Regions from separate parts of the Clostridium sp. 'White wine YQ' genome, predicted to be linked through region 2. Evidence: a T-box and tRNA genes for the amino acid it is inferred to sense, from the RefSeq annotation. Region 2 holds a T-box; the other holds one or more tRNA genes.
The links. The T-box of region 2 lies ahead of leuS (leucine--tRNA ligase). A T-box ahead of a tRNA ligase gene usually reads a tRNA of that ligase, here a tRNA-Leu.

Region 1 (7,607 bases), on a different contig from region 2:
TATTATTAATATTGGATTTAATACAACTGGTAAACCAAATATGATTGGTTCGTTGATGTTGAATAATCCTGGTGCAACTGATAATTTAATAATATCTTTGTAATCAGCTCTCTTAGAGAAAATGAATACTGCTATTATTAAACCTAAAGTACATCCTGATCCACCATAGTTAGCGAATGCATCGTTAACTGCCCATGTAGCATGGAATGGTGCTCCCCAAGCTGTTCCATTATCATTAACCCATTTTAAGTTTGCTTGGTTTGCTTCAGCAAATAATGGGTCTCTGATTGCAGCAACTGTATTTGGTCCATGAATACCTAAGATCCATAAGAAGTTAGATACTAATGCAAATACAATTATAGAACCAACGTTATTACTTAAAGCTGTTAATGGTTGTTGTAATACTTTATAAATTAATGCGTGAATTCCATCTGGATATGCTCTTGTAATAGCATAGTTAACTACTGAGAATATAACAGTTACAATGATTATTGGAATTAAGATTACGAAAGCTCTTGCAACTGCTGGTGGTACTTCTGGTGGTAATTTTATCTTTAACTTTTCTGACATAGAAAGTCTAGTTACTATTTCACCAACTAAAAGACCAACTATTAAAGCAACGAATAAACCTTGTGGTCCTAAATATTGACTCTTTAGGTAACCAACACCTTCAATAGTTACAGAACCTGGATAAAGTATAAAGTATACTGATACAGCTGTTAAACCTGCTAATAAGTCATCACCCTTCATATTTAAAGAAAGGTTTCTACCTATAAGGAAAACTATCATAATTGCTAGTATATTAGTAGAACCGTTTAATACTGGTGATAATACTGCTTGAGCAGCACTTAAGTTAGGAAAAATATCTCCTAAATGAAGAATTTTAGCTATAAATCCGTCTGGTGCTAATATTGCGAAGTTAATTAATACTATAATTGAACCCGCCATTGTTATTGGAAATGTTAAAATAAATGCGTCACGCACTGCTATTACGTGTCTTTGAGCATTAAGTTTAGTAGCAACTGGAACTAATAATCTTTCCATTACTGCTTCTAGTTTATTCAAATTAATCCCCTCCATCAGTTTTGATTAAATTAATTTTTACCCAAATTAATTTTTACCCATTTTTTAAGATTTAACTTTTTAGATTTTTGTTAATGCACCTTCTAAAACAGCTTTTCCATTCATTGTTCCATATAATCTCATGTCAATTACTTCAACAGGAATTCTTCCCTTAACTAAAGCATCAACTTGAGGTTTTTGGAAACGAACTTGTGGTCCAAGAAGAACCATATCAACTTGATCTACAAGTTTGCTAGCTTCTGAAACTGGCAATGCTGTTATCTCTACTTCCACCCCCTTTTCTTTTGCAGCGTCTAACATTTTATTAACTAGTAGACTTGTGGACATACCTGCTGCGCATACAAGTAAAATCTTTTTCATATTAAGGACCCCTTTCAAATATGTTAATTATAATTGCTGCCCATTTGATTTGATAACATTACTGTACCATTCAAAACTTTTTTTCTTAATTCTTCTTAATTCTTTTTCATCATTTTCATCTCTATCAACATACACAAAACCATAACGTTTTTGATATCCGTTAAGCCAGCTTAATAGATCTGTAAATGACCAAGTACAGTAACCAATTAGTTCAACGCCATCTGTTATGGCACCTTGGCAAGCTTCAATATGCTTTTTTAAGTATTCTATTCTATAGTCATCGTTAATTACATCGTTTTCTTCTAATTTATCAAATTCACCTAATCCATTTTCTGTTATTAACATAGGTAATTTGTATCTATTTGAGATTCTTCTCATTCCTACTCTTAACCCTTGAGGATCTATTTCCCAATCCCAATTTGTTGCTTCTAGGAATTCATTTCTCTTTGTCTTAAATGCCCCTGGCACTCCACTTTCAGCTGTAGTTCCCTTTTTACCTGAGTTGTTCATTTGAACATCTCCAACTCCATCTAAAGGATTTAATTCTACTGTAGTTGTTCTATAGTAGTTAATTCCCATAAAGTCTGGTTTTCCAGCTTTAAGTATTTCTATATCACCTGGTTCGATAGTTGGTGTTACACCTTCTTTTTCTAAGATGTTCCATGCTATCTTAGGATATTCACCCCAAACGTATACATCTAGCCACCAATAATTTGTAAGTTCTTCTGCATTTTCTGCAGCTAGTACATCTTCTGGTTTTGGACTATGTGGATAAATTGGTGAAAAAGCAAAACTTGGACCAATTTTACCATCTGGAACGTATTTTCTAAATGAAGCTATTGCCTTAGCACTAGCTAAACTAGCAATATGATTTGCTTGATACATTCTCTTTCTATCCCTAACCTTAGGTGGGTGTAATTCTCTTTCATAACCATGAGTTATAAATACATTTTGTTCATTAAGTGTTACCCAGTATTTAACTCTGTCCCCAAATCTTTTATATAATGTTATACAATATTCATTGAAGTCATCAATTATTCTTCTTGACTCCCAACCACCATATTGATCTTGTAAGCCTTGTGGTATATCCCAATGATATATTGTAATTATAGGTTCTACTTTATGAGCTATTAATTCATTTATTAAGTTATCATAAAACTCTAAACCTTTTTCATTAACTTGTCCATTTCCTTCTGGATAGATACGACTCCAAGCTATTGAAAACCTATACGCTTTTAGGCCCATTTCAGCCATCAAAGCCACATCTTCTTTGTATCTGTGATAATTATCAACAGCTACATCTCCATTTGTGTTCATATAAGTTGTTCCGGGAATTCTAACGTATTTGTCCCAAACTGATGGGCCTTTACCATCTTCATTCCATGCTCCTTCTACTTGATAAGCTGCGGATGCCGATCCCCATAGGAAACCTTGTTGAAATTCATCAAGCTTTCTGTATATCATGCTATATCGCCTCCCCTCATAAACTATAGTATTCGTTTCCATAAAGTCTGTAAATAGTTTCGGGGCACTAAAAAACGTATATTGCTTCTTGTAAATTGTTACGTAAAAAAAACAAGTTGTTTTTATTGTTTCAGAATTCTATTTCTTCTCATTTTGAGCTAAGTTAAATACTCTCTTTGCCAAGGTTTCAATAATATACATTACTGGCAATTGTGTAGTTATATCATAATATTTATAAGTCTGATATTGTGCATAATAAGTTATAGTTATATCAGACATTTGTGCTAAAGTTGAGTTTTTACTATTTGTAATACTTATAATCTTCCAATTGTTGCTTTTTAATCTTGAAGCATGACTAATTATAGTTGGAGTTTCCCCTGAAACTGATAATACTATAGCCAAGCTTTTTTCCTTTACTTCTCCTGTTACTGGATAAAAAGGATCTGATATAGAAGATGATAATTTATTTAATGAAGAAAAGTAATGAGCTCCATAAGCTGCTATACCGCCTGAATTCCCTATGCCAATAAATAACACCTCAGCTGAATCATGTATTATATTACACGCTTTATTCAAAAGTTCATCAAAATCCTTTGATGATGCTCTATTTAAGAATTCCAAAAAAACGGTTTTATCGTCGTTTAAGATTTGTTTTTCTTGTTCCTCTAAAAACATCTTTAGTTTAACCTTAAATTCAGAAAATCCATTACAATCCATCTTTTTGCAAAATCTTAATATTGTAGTGGTGGATACATGTACCTCCTTTGCTAAATCCCTTATTCTCATATATATTACTTTTTCAGAATTTTTAACTACATAATTATATAGTAAAAACTCTAATTCATTTAAGCTTTGTATTTCTTCTGGACTAAACATCTCGTTTCACTCTCCACTTCTACTAAAAAAATGTCTTCATATATCAATTTTAACATATATTATATTTAATCCACAATTATTTGTTTTTTTTACTCCTTATAGATGCTATAGAGTTTAAGTTCAACTAATACTTTGTTCAGACTTTAACGAATTATAAGTTTCTATAGAGTAAAAAAAAGACCTCGAAATTAAATTTCGAGGTCTTTTTTGGTGCACCATCACGGGTTCGAACCGGGGACACCCTGATTAAGAGTCAGGTGCTCTACCAACTGAGCTAATGGTGCATATTATGGAGCGGGTGATGAGAATCGAACTCACGTAACTAGCTTGGAAGGCTAGGGCTCTACCATTGAGCTACACCCGCATTTTGAACACAAGAATCATTATATAATATACATTATGACTTGTCAACATCTATACAAATTTAATATATATATTTAATAAAAGTTATTTGGCTGGGGTAGTAGGATTCGAACCTACGAATAACGGAGTCAGAGTCCGTTGCCTTACCGCTTGGCGATACCCCAAAAATCAGTGCGTCTCTTACTTATCAAAGAAGTATTAGACGCACTTACAAATCTCATTATATTAATTGTGGTTTATATTGTCAATACTATAGGCTATTGCTATTATAAAATTTCTGTAAGCTTTCTTGAAAGTATTTTTTTCAATTTCTTTTCACATTCTGCATCTTCTGAAGCCATTAAGCATATCTTTCTAAATCCTTCTTGATCTATACCTAACTCCTTCTCAAACTTTTCCCCGATGCTTGTCATATTTGTGGTATCGATTACAAAATCAGCCAATTCTTTGGCACTTGTGAAAATTTTCAAATACAAAAACTCTGTATTATCTCCTAACCAGGTCTTATTAAAATCTCTAGTAAATTTCTTTAACTCTGTAAGAATTTCTTCATTAGAAAGGTCCCAACACTTTTTAACCATAGACAAATGTCTTTTCATATTATGTGCTTCTGTCTTGGATATTTTGTTATTTTTAATAGCTAGAGTAATTATCTCCTCTGTATACATATTAGATATATCTATTGAAGGCTTATCATTTCCTTTTCCGCAAAAAGCCCATTTATAAAAAGCCTCTTGTAAAAAGGAATACTCAATATAACCTACCAAAAACTTAATCGAAGGTATTGGCATCCAAAGATTTTCTATACCAGTATTTTTACAAAATATCAAACTATGAAGATAGACTGTCTTATTTGTGATTGGCTCTTCTAAGAACATGCGCCCCCTAAGTGTTTTACTTCGTGTTATTTGTTCTTTCCAGTAATCACTTGAATTGTAAGCTTGTCTCATCATACCACCCTCTTCTTACATTTATTTACATCTTAATTATACAGTATTTCTTACCCTATATCAAGTGAATCATAAATTTTTCTTCAATAAATTGGATTCCTTATACAATTGAACTTTTATGATTATTATCATATAATAATATTATAAAATACATTATTTTAAGGAGGAATAACATTATTGTATTATTGTGAGATTTGTGGTAAAAAAGCTGATATTCATCACATTATTCACAGAAGTCAAGGCGGACTAGATTTCCCACTAAATTATAAATATCTATGTCAAGAACATCATCGCGGCAAAAATGGACCTCATAAAAGTCCCGAAATAGATTTAAAATATAAGTTAGAACTCCAAAGTAAATTATTAACTTTACTTCATAAAAGATATTATACTACTCAGGAACTTTACTCTATGTTAGATATAACTAATAATTCACTTAAAAGATTAACTAAAAAAATGAAACTTTATAAAGAAGGTTATCTTACAGATGATTTAATTTTTTGTTTAATGGGTAATTACTTTTACACTTATGAAATGTTAGAAGATTTAAAATTAGAGCATTTGGTATTAAAACTATCATGGTAATTATAATAGTAATTAATCTGTAAATACAATTTAAATATAAAAAAAAGAACAGCTTAAATGCTGTTCTTTTTTTTGGAGCGGAAGACGGGATTCGAACCCGCAACTTTCACCTTGGCAAGGTGACACTCTACCATTGAGTCACTTCCGCATATTTGGTGCAGGTGAAGGGAGTCGAACCCCCACGCCGTAGGCGCTAGATCCTAAGTCTAGTGCGTCTGCCAATTCCGCCACACCTGCATCACATATAATATTATACAACTATTTTATATAAAAGCAATATATTTTTCACTTTATAGTAACATTAATAATATTCTATATCAAAATAGAAGAGGGGCATGTACGCCCCTCTTCTATTCAACTAAAATAAAGTTATCTTAAACTCTATTGATCAATACTTTTCTTTTGTGTCTCTAAATCTTTATATGCAATTGCATATACTTTTCATTTGTTTATTATTTTATCATCTTTAGTTTGCTTTTACTTTTGTATTTCATTTGATTTATCTTTCGCCTATTATTATTTTACATTTTTCTCTTTAAATCGTCAATTACTATTATCGTTTTTAATTAAATTTTATTCTTTTTTCATGTTTTGATATATTTACTTAATATTTCACCAAAAATCTTTTCTTTTTATTGCTAATTTTTTTCTAAAAAAATTAATTTTTGTTCATCAATTTAGATACTAAATAATATATTATATATGGTAAAAATTTAACAGGAGGTAAAAATGAATTTAGACGAACTATTATTAGCTGAAGCAAAACTAGCTTTAAAGGAAGTAAAGAAAAATTATACTTTTTTCTCAACAATAAATTTACTTGAACAAATTACCGGCACCCCTTTTTCTCCTTCTTACTCAGCTAGCAATGTAGGTTTTTCTGGTTTTTTAAGCATTTATCAAAAAGAACTTGGAATTAAGTATTGGGATACTCAGTTATCTGTTATCGATGAAAAAGATATCTATAATCCTATTTGGACTATAGATAATTAAATTCTTTAATGCACTATATATAGTTAAAATAACTAGTAATTTATAAATTCTATATTACTAGTTATTTTAATTCAATTGATTTAATTCCACTCCGCTCTTCTATCTTCTTCATGTATTTATAATCATCTTGAGATGTTATGTTATAAAGTATATTTTTGCTACTCCATTTCTCACCGTCCTTAAATACAATTATAAACCTATGCCCATCCCAAGCGAATTTTTCAATTATATATGCTACATCATCATACTTATAATTTTTCTGTATTAATGTATTGTATTCATTTAACTGTATTCTATCGTTTCCAAATTCGGAAAAATAAGAAAATCCAAATACAACATATATGAAAAATATACAAATTAAAAATCTACACACAATCTTATAAACAACATTTTTATATATGTTTTTTAAAATCATGCTCTTTATAGATAGACAACCTTTCCGTGCAAAAATATAAATTACCAGTTCTTCATATTCTCCTAATAAAATAACTTTGAATATTTTTTTAGCTAAAAGCACTGAAGAAGGCACCGATACAGCAACAGATGGCAAAATCCAATATTCACTTCTCACACTATAAATGATGTCCGCTGCTAAAAATAGCTTACTGCTAACTATTTGAAAACCAACAAATACTATGAAACTGTTTATTACGATTAGTACCATCATAAGAACTTTAAGCATAAGATACCTACTCTTATAATTTTCCTCTAATTCCTCATAACCATAGTTTTTCTTAAACTCTGGTAATTCTAATACAACAGTTCGTCTATAATATACAAGTAGAGCAAAAAATAATGCTGATATTATTAATGCTAATGACCATCTTAAAAAGAGCATTTAGTATCCTCCAAGCATTCTATGTTCTATTATATGAGTACTTAAACAAAAGAGTACATTTTCTAATCATTAAAAATCTTTTACTTCTCCCTTCT
Region 2 (7,607 bases):
GTTGAACACTATCTTTTTAAGGCTGATGAAGAGTGTAATAACGCTATTTTAGAACTTAGTTCAAGTGATGGAATAATTATGAGTTTATCCCCATTAGAGATAGAAGGATGCTTTGAAAGTATAAAGAGAGCAAAAGGAAAAGTTGGAGTAGTAGGATTAGGACTAGGTTATTATGTGCAAGAAATAATTAAAAAACCTCAAGTAAAAGAAGTAATAGTATACGAGAAATCAAAAGAGATTATTGAACTCTATTATAAAAGTTTCAATGAAAATCCAAAGATTAGAATTATAAATGAGGATGCTTTTAGTGTAAAAGGAGAAGAATTTGATTTTTTCTTCGTGGATATATATAGTTATGAATTAAGCCTAGATGTTGTAAGTGATTATATTAGATTTAATAAGTTACATAATATTACTGAGTATTCATTTTGGGGATTAGAAAGGTTCTTGTTAAGCTGCCAAATGGAAGACTTGGTATGGGTATATATACCAGAAGAGTGGCTTAGCATGGTTAGAGATTTATATAATAAATTTGAAGAAACTAAGTATTTTAAGAACTTTAAGCCTATGGACGAGAATATAGTTAAAGAAGTTTTACATGCATTTAGTGAAGTGTTATAAATGAAAATGAGCTGTTTCATAACTGAAACAGCTCATTTATTATTTTACTACAATATTTACAAGTCTACCTTTTATAACTATAACCTTAACTACAGTTTTTCCATCGATAGCTGCTTTAACCATGTCATTACCTAAAGAAGCTTCTTTTATTCCATCTTCATTTAAGTCAGAAGAAACATTTATTTTAGCTTTGATCTTACCATTTACTTGTACAGCTATTTCAACTTCATCCTTAACAAGTGCTTTTGGATCAAATTTTGGCCAAGCATCATTAAAAATAGAGTATGAATTTCCAAGTAAACTCCATTGTTCCTCAGAGAAATGAGGTGCAAACGGTGCAAGTAGTCTTAAATAATCATCTACAACTGATTTTAAGAAATCTAAATTTAGTGTAGATTCTTGAACATATTTTGAAAGAGCATTTATAAATTCCATCATTCTAGCTATAGCTGTGTTAAATTGAAGTTTATCAGTATCATCAGTAACAGCTTTAATTGTGTTATGTCTCCAGAAATTAAGCTCTTTTTCAGCCTTGTCTAAGGTAGTTTTAGAATTATCTCCTTTAGAAATTAACTCTCTTGAAGTTTCTAGAATTCTTTCAATTCTTTCAACAAATCTATTAACAGATTTAATTCCATCATCACTCCAAGCTCCACCTTCAGTATAAGCAAATCCAAACATCAAATACATTCTAAATACATCTGCACCATATTGTTTAATATAGTCGTCAGGCGATATTGTATTTCCTTTAGATTTACTCATCTTTAATCCATCTGGTCCAAGTATTAGTCCTTGGTGAGTTAAGCTTAAGAATGGTTCATCAAAGTTTAGATATCCCATATCTCTTAATGCTTTTGTAATAAATCTAGCATATAGTAAGTGCATACATGCATGTTCCGGACCACCAACATATTTATCAACTGGTAGCATCTTATTTATTGTTTCAGGATCAAAAGCTTTATCATTGTTATGAGCATCAGCGTATCTTAAATAATAGAAAGAAGAGCATACAAATGTATCTAATGTATCAGCTTCTCTTTTTGCAGGGCCTCCACAACAAGGACAAGTTGTATTTATAAATTCTTCATTTTTTGCTAGAGGTGATTTTCCATCAGGTGCAAATTCAACATCATAAGGTAATTGAACTGGAAGGTCCTTTTCTGGAACAGGAACAGTTCCACACTTCTCACAATGAATTATTGGAATTGGTGAACCCCAATATCTTTGTCTTGAAACTAACCAGTCTCTTAATCTGTAATTAACTTTTTGTTCACCTAAGTTGTTTTTAGCAAGCTTTTCAACAAGTTTAACCTTACCTTCTTCAGTTGTTAATCCATCAAATTCTCCAGAGTTTGTTAATACGCCATATTCGCAATATGGAAGTTCAGGAGAAGAACCGTCTTTTGCATTAATAACTCTTTCAATTGGTAAGTTAAACTTTTGAGCAAAAGTAAAATCTCTTTCATCATGTGCAGGAACAGCCATTACAGCACCAGTACCATAAGTAGCTAAAACATAGTCTCCAACCCATACAGGAACTTCTCTTCCGTTTATAGGGTTAATAGCATAGGAGCCTGTAAACACTCCAGTTTTTTCTCTAGAGATTGATTGTCTTTCTATATCAGATTGCTTTTTAGCTTCTTCTTTATAAGCATCAACAACTGCTTTTTGTTCAGCTTTTGTAATTTCATCCACTAATGGATTCTCAGGAGCTAAAACTACATAAGTTACACCATATAGAGTATCAACTCTTGTAGTAAATACATCAAAACTTAAATCAGAATCTTTTAATTTAAAGGTAACTTGAGCACCAGTAGATCTTCCAATCCAATGCTTTTGCATTGCAACAGTTTTTTCAGGCCAATCTAATGTATCAAGTTTTTCTAATAATTCATCAGCATAATCAGTTATTTTTAAGAACCATTGAGTTAGGTCTTTTTTAGTAACTTCAGTGGAACATCTTTCACATACACCATCTATAACTTGTTCATTAGCAAGAACTGTGTTACATGATGGACACCAATTTACAGGGGCTTTTTTTCTATATGCTAATCCTTTTTCAAATAGTTCTAAAAATACCCATTGAGTCCATTTATAGTAGTCTGGAAGACAAGTAACAACTTCACTTTCCCAGTTAAACATAGCTCCCATAGCTTTAAGCTGCTTTTCCATAGTTTCTATGTTTTTTAAAGTGGAATCATGTGGATGAATTCCTGTCTTAATAGCATAGTTTTCAGCTGGAAGACCAAATGCATCAAAACCCATTGGTTGAAATACATTATATCCATTCATTCTTTTAAATCTTGCCCATGAATCTACTGGACCATAGTTAAACCAGTGTCCTGCATGAAGTTGGCTTCCTGATGGATAAGAAAACATCTCTAATACATATAACTTCTTATCTAAATTTTCTTTATCAAACTCATAAAGTTTTGTTTCTTCCCACTTATCTTGCCATTTCCTATCAATGGAAGTTCCGTAGTTTCCCATAATTTTTCCTCCTTAAAATATAAAAATAAAAACCTCTCATCTCTAAATTAAGAGACGAAAGGTTACATTCCGCGGTACCACTCTTGTTAGAATAAATATACTATTCTCACTTAAAACCTTAACGTGGTTAACGTCTTTGCTTTTACAAAGAAGCTCCTAGACAAGTTCATATTGTTTCAATACTATTTTACACCAACCAATAGCTCTCTAAAAATGAAATTCAATACTACTACTTCTAATCAATGCATTAAGTTATTACATTATATGTTATTATATGATATTTCAATGGGTAAATCAAGAATGAAATTAGGAGGATATATTGTGGCATAAAAATAAATCTTAAGATTTTATAATTTTTAACTATAAGGTACTCAAAAATAAAAATAATTATATATAATATATCAAAAGGAGAGTGTTGAAATGAGCTTTTTTGGTAATATTATATGGATTGTTTTTGGAGGGTTAATACACAGTATCGCATGGTTATTTTTTGGAGCCCTTTGGTGTTTGACTATTGTGGGGATACCAATAGGAGTTCAATGTTTCAAGATGGCATCGCTACAGTTTGCACCTTTTGGCAAAGAGGTGGTTACAGTTGATAATGGAGGAGTAGCCTTCTTAGCTAATATACTTTGGATCATTTTTGGAGGAATCGAGCTTGCATTAGGTAATTTAATATCAGGTGTGATTTTATGCTTAACTATAGTAGGAATTCCTTTTGGGTTACAGTTTTTTAAATTAGCTCAGCTTAGTTTAATGCCGTTTGGAAAAGAAATTAGATAAATTAATTAATTTTGTAAGGGAATTGTAAGAATTACAGAGGTTACTTTGTAATTCTTTTATTTTACCATTTATCTTAAGGTGGTTCCTTAGGAGGTGATATAATATATGGGAGAAGAGATGAGGGGGAGAGTATATGACTAAAGAGAACATATTGGTAGTAGATGATGAAATAGAAATAACAGATGCAATAGAGATATATTTAAGAAATGAAGGATATAACGTATTTAAAGCTTATGATGGACTAGAGGCCTTAGATATTTTAAGTTCAGAAGAGATACATCTTATTATTATGGATATTATGATGCCTAAAATGGATGGAATGAGAGTTACATTAAAAATAAGAGAAAGCAAAAACATACCAATAATAATGCTATCAGCAAAATCACAAGATACTGACAAGATATTGGGGCTTAATTTAGGAGCAGATGATTATATTACAAAGCCTTTTAATCCCATAGAATTAATCGCGAGAGTAAAATCACATTTAAGAAGATATATTAAGTTTGGCAATTACGTTGGAGAACCTGAAGGAGCTATAGTAGTTGGAGGATTATATTTAAATAAATTAACTAAGGAATTTAAGGTAGATGGACAAGATGTAAAGGTAACTCCATTAGAATTAAAAATTCTTACCTTACTTATGGAGAATAAGGGAAGAGTATTTTCAATTGAAGAAATATATGAAAGAGTTTGGAATGAGCCATCTTTTAATGCAGATACGGTAACAGTTCACATAAGAAGAATAAGAGAAAAAATAGAAATAAATCCAAAAGAACCTAGATATTTAAAGGTGGTGTGGGGAATTGGCTATAAAATTGAAAAACAATAAATTTATATATTTTTTATGTCTTATAATATTAATTTCTTCATTATTTGCTCAAACGATAATAATACCTGAACTGGTAAGAGGTTATGTTTATAGAAAAACAAGTTTTATAGAATCAATAGAATTTAAGTCTAATCTTTTTGATTTTTATGGTACATTAATGGATTCATACTCAAAGTATGGAGCAGGAGAAAATAGTGATAGATTTAAGGAAATTTCTAAGACTGATATACAAAATAGGTTAAAGGTACACGAAGATGAGTATAATTCAATAAAAGTTCAGTTAGATCAAATAAAGGAAAATGAGAAAAGAGATGCAAATAAAGATGTAAATAATGGAGTAATTAATGATGTAATTAGTGATGTAACTAATGATGGAGTTAATAAAATAACAACAGGTGAAGGAACTTTTTATAGTATACCTGAATTAGGAGATTTTAAAACTTATGATGAAGGACTTACTCTATTTAACAATAAAATTCCAAAACCAACTGAAGAAGATGCAAAAAAGGAATTATTATCAGAGAAAAAATCATCATATCAAAGTTTAGAAAAAGTATTTGATATTTATAAAAATTTTCAGTATGTAATTTATAATGGTGAAAATGACGAAATATTAAAAACAAACTTAGAAAAAGAGTTTAGTAATAGTGAGGAGATTAAAAACTTACAAAAAGATGCTAGATTCTATGTGCTTTTTGATGGAGTAAAGGCAGGAAACATACTAGAGAATATAACAGGAACTATTAATGGTAATTACTTTAGTGATTATGATTCTAGGTCCTATGATGCAGTAAAAAGTGAAAAAATAAAGCTACTAATAATGCTACCTCAAAAGCTATATTATCAAGATAATATAAAACAAGCTGAAGATAGATTTTTATATGGACAAAATAATTTTATGAAATTTGCTATTTCAGAAGGAGTAGCAGTTGTATTACTTTTATTATCTTTAGTATATGTAATAAAGCATAGAAGAAATTTAATTGATAATTTTGTAGTTAGAGCATATAAAGAAATGTGGTTAGAAATGAAATTAGTATTGAACATTTTTATTGCTTATTTGTTAAATTTCTTTACTAGTTTAGTATTCAATTTTTATGGTGCGGAAGAGAAGATAGTTTTATCTATTTATTTCATAATGTGCACCTATATCCTACTGAGAAAAAGAGTTAAGCTAATTGGAATAAAAGGAGTCATAAAAGAAAGCAGTGTTTTATATAGATTATTTAACCAAGTAAAGAAAGTATTTTTAGTGAAATCAATAGGAATAAAAGTGAGTATATTTGTTCTATTAACATTAGTATTCATCTTTGCACTATTCTTAATTCCAATATCAAGAAGCTTAACACTTAGTATTATTATAATTTTAGTTTATATAATTCCTTATTTAGCTTTAGTGGGCTATTATGGAATGAAGTTTACAGTGGGTTTTAGTAAGATTGTAAAAGGTTCAGAGATGATTTGCAGTGGAGATTTAAATTATCAAATAGATGAAAAGCAAATCGGAACCTTGGGCACATTAGCTAAAAATATAAATAGCATTAAAAGCGGGTTAGAAAAATCAATTAAGAATGAAACAAAGAGTGAAAGAATGAAAACAGAGCTAATTACAAATGTCTCCCACGACTTAAAAACGCCACTAACCTCAATAATAAATTATGTTGATTTGATAAAAAAGGGGAACTTATCTAGTGAAGACATCCAAGATTATATAAAGATTATAGATAGAAAATCTCAAAGATTAAAAACTCTAATTGAAGATTTATTTGAAGCTTCTAGAGCTGCAAGCGGAGAAATAGATTTAAATATGGAAAGGCTTGATATAGTCGCTTTACTAAAACAATCTTTGGCAGAATTTGAGGAAAGAATAAAAGATTGTTCTCTAGATTTTAGAGTAAATGCACCAAGTGAAAAAATATATGTTATGGTGGACGGCAAGAGAACTTGGAGAGTATTTGAGAATCAAATTATTAATATTTTAAAGTATTCTTTGGATAATACAAGAGTATATATTAATGTTGAAAAACATGAAGATGAAGTTGTGATTGTAATGAAAAATATTTCAGCCTTCGAGATAGATTTTAATAATGAAGAAATAACAGAACGATTTAAGAGAGGTGATAAGTCGAGAAATACAGAAGGGTCAGGATTGGGTCTAGCTATTTCGAAAGGTCTTACAGAGCTTCAAGGGGGAGAATTTAATGTGGAAGTTGATGGAGATTTATTCAAAACAATAATGAAATTTCCCATTGTAGGATAAAAATCAAAAAAATATAAATAAATTTTGGAAAAACTCTTTACAACTAATAATTATTATTATATAATAAAACATGTCGGGAAGATAAATAAATAAAATAAATATAATAAAATTAATTTCTTAGGAGGAGTTTAATATGAAAAAATTTGTTTGTACAGTATGTGGATATGTTTACGAAGGAGAAGTTGCTCCAGAAAAATGCCCAATTTGTGGAGCTGGTGCAGAAAAGTTTGTTGAACAATCAGGAGAATTAAACTTTGCTGATGAACATAGAATCGGAGTAGCTAATGGAGTAGATGAAAGAATAATCCAAGGATTAAGAGAAAACTTTACTGGAGAATGTACTGAAGTAGGAATGTACCTAGCAATGTCTAGACAAGCAGATAGAGAAGGATATCCAGAAGTTGCAGAAGCTTATAAGAGAATAGCTTTTGAAGAAGCAGAACATGCTTCAAAGTTTGCTGAGTTACTTGGAGAAGTTGTTGTAGCTGATACTAAGAAAAATCTTCAAGCAAGAGTAGATGCAGAGCATGGTGCTTGCCAAGGTAAAAAAGATTTAGCTACATTAGCAAAACAATTAAACTTAGATGCTATTCATGATACAGTACACGAAATGTGTAAAGATGA

Region 1: it has a tRNA-Leu gene. The T-box ahead of leuS (leucine--tRNA ligase) is inferred to sense a tRNA for this amino acid. The anticodon was not compared.

The regions. Positions count from the first base shown of each region.
Region 1 covers NZ_JAQYUU010000007.1:107,277-114,883, forward strand. Annotated here, with positions in the region: gene PTZ02_RS16300 (PTS sugar transporter subunit IIC) at 1-1,065, opposite strand, end outside; gene PTZ02_RS16305 (PTS sugar transporter subunit IIB) at 1,144-1,443, opposite strand; gene PTZ02_RS16310 (glycoside hydrolase family 1 protein) at 1,471-2,907, opposite strand; gene PTZ02_RS16315 (MurR/RpiR family transcriptional regulator) at 3,046-3,783, opposite strand; tRNA gene PTZ02_RS16320 (tRNA-Lys) at 3,992-4,067, opposite strand; tRNA gene PTZ02_RS16325 (tRNA-Gly) at 4,074-4,147, opposite strand; tRNA gene PTZ02_RS16330 (tRNA-Gln) at 4,236-4,310, opposite strand; gene PTZ02_RS16335 (hypothetical protein) at 4,413-5,099, opposite strand; gene PTZ02_RS16340 (HNH endonuclease) at 5,274-5,681, shown strand; tRNA gene PTZ02_RS16345 (tRNA-Gly) at 5,755-5,829, opposite strand; tRNA gene PTZ02_RS16350 (tRNA-Leu) at 5,835-5,918, opposite strand; gene PTZ02_RS16355 (hypothetical protein) at 6,411-6,674, shown strand; gene PTZ02_RS16360 (hypothetical protein) at 6,736-7,512, opposite strand.
Region 2 covers NZ_JAQYUU010000001.1:2,353,767-2,361,373, reverse strand. Annotated here, with positions in the region: gene PTZ02_RS11720 (hypothetical protein) at 1-621, shown strand, start outside; gene leuS (leucine--tRNA ligase) at 661-3,111, opposite strand; T-box leader at 3,159-3,363, opposite strand; gene PTZ02_RS11710 (YccF domain-containing protein) at 3,532-3,894, shown strand; gene PTZ02_RS11705 (response regulator transcription factor) at 4,028-4,723, shown strand; gene PTZ02_RS11700 (sensor histidine kinase) at 4,698-6,983, shown strand; gene PTZ02_RS11695 (NADH peroxidase) at 7,117-7,607, shown strand, end outside.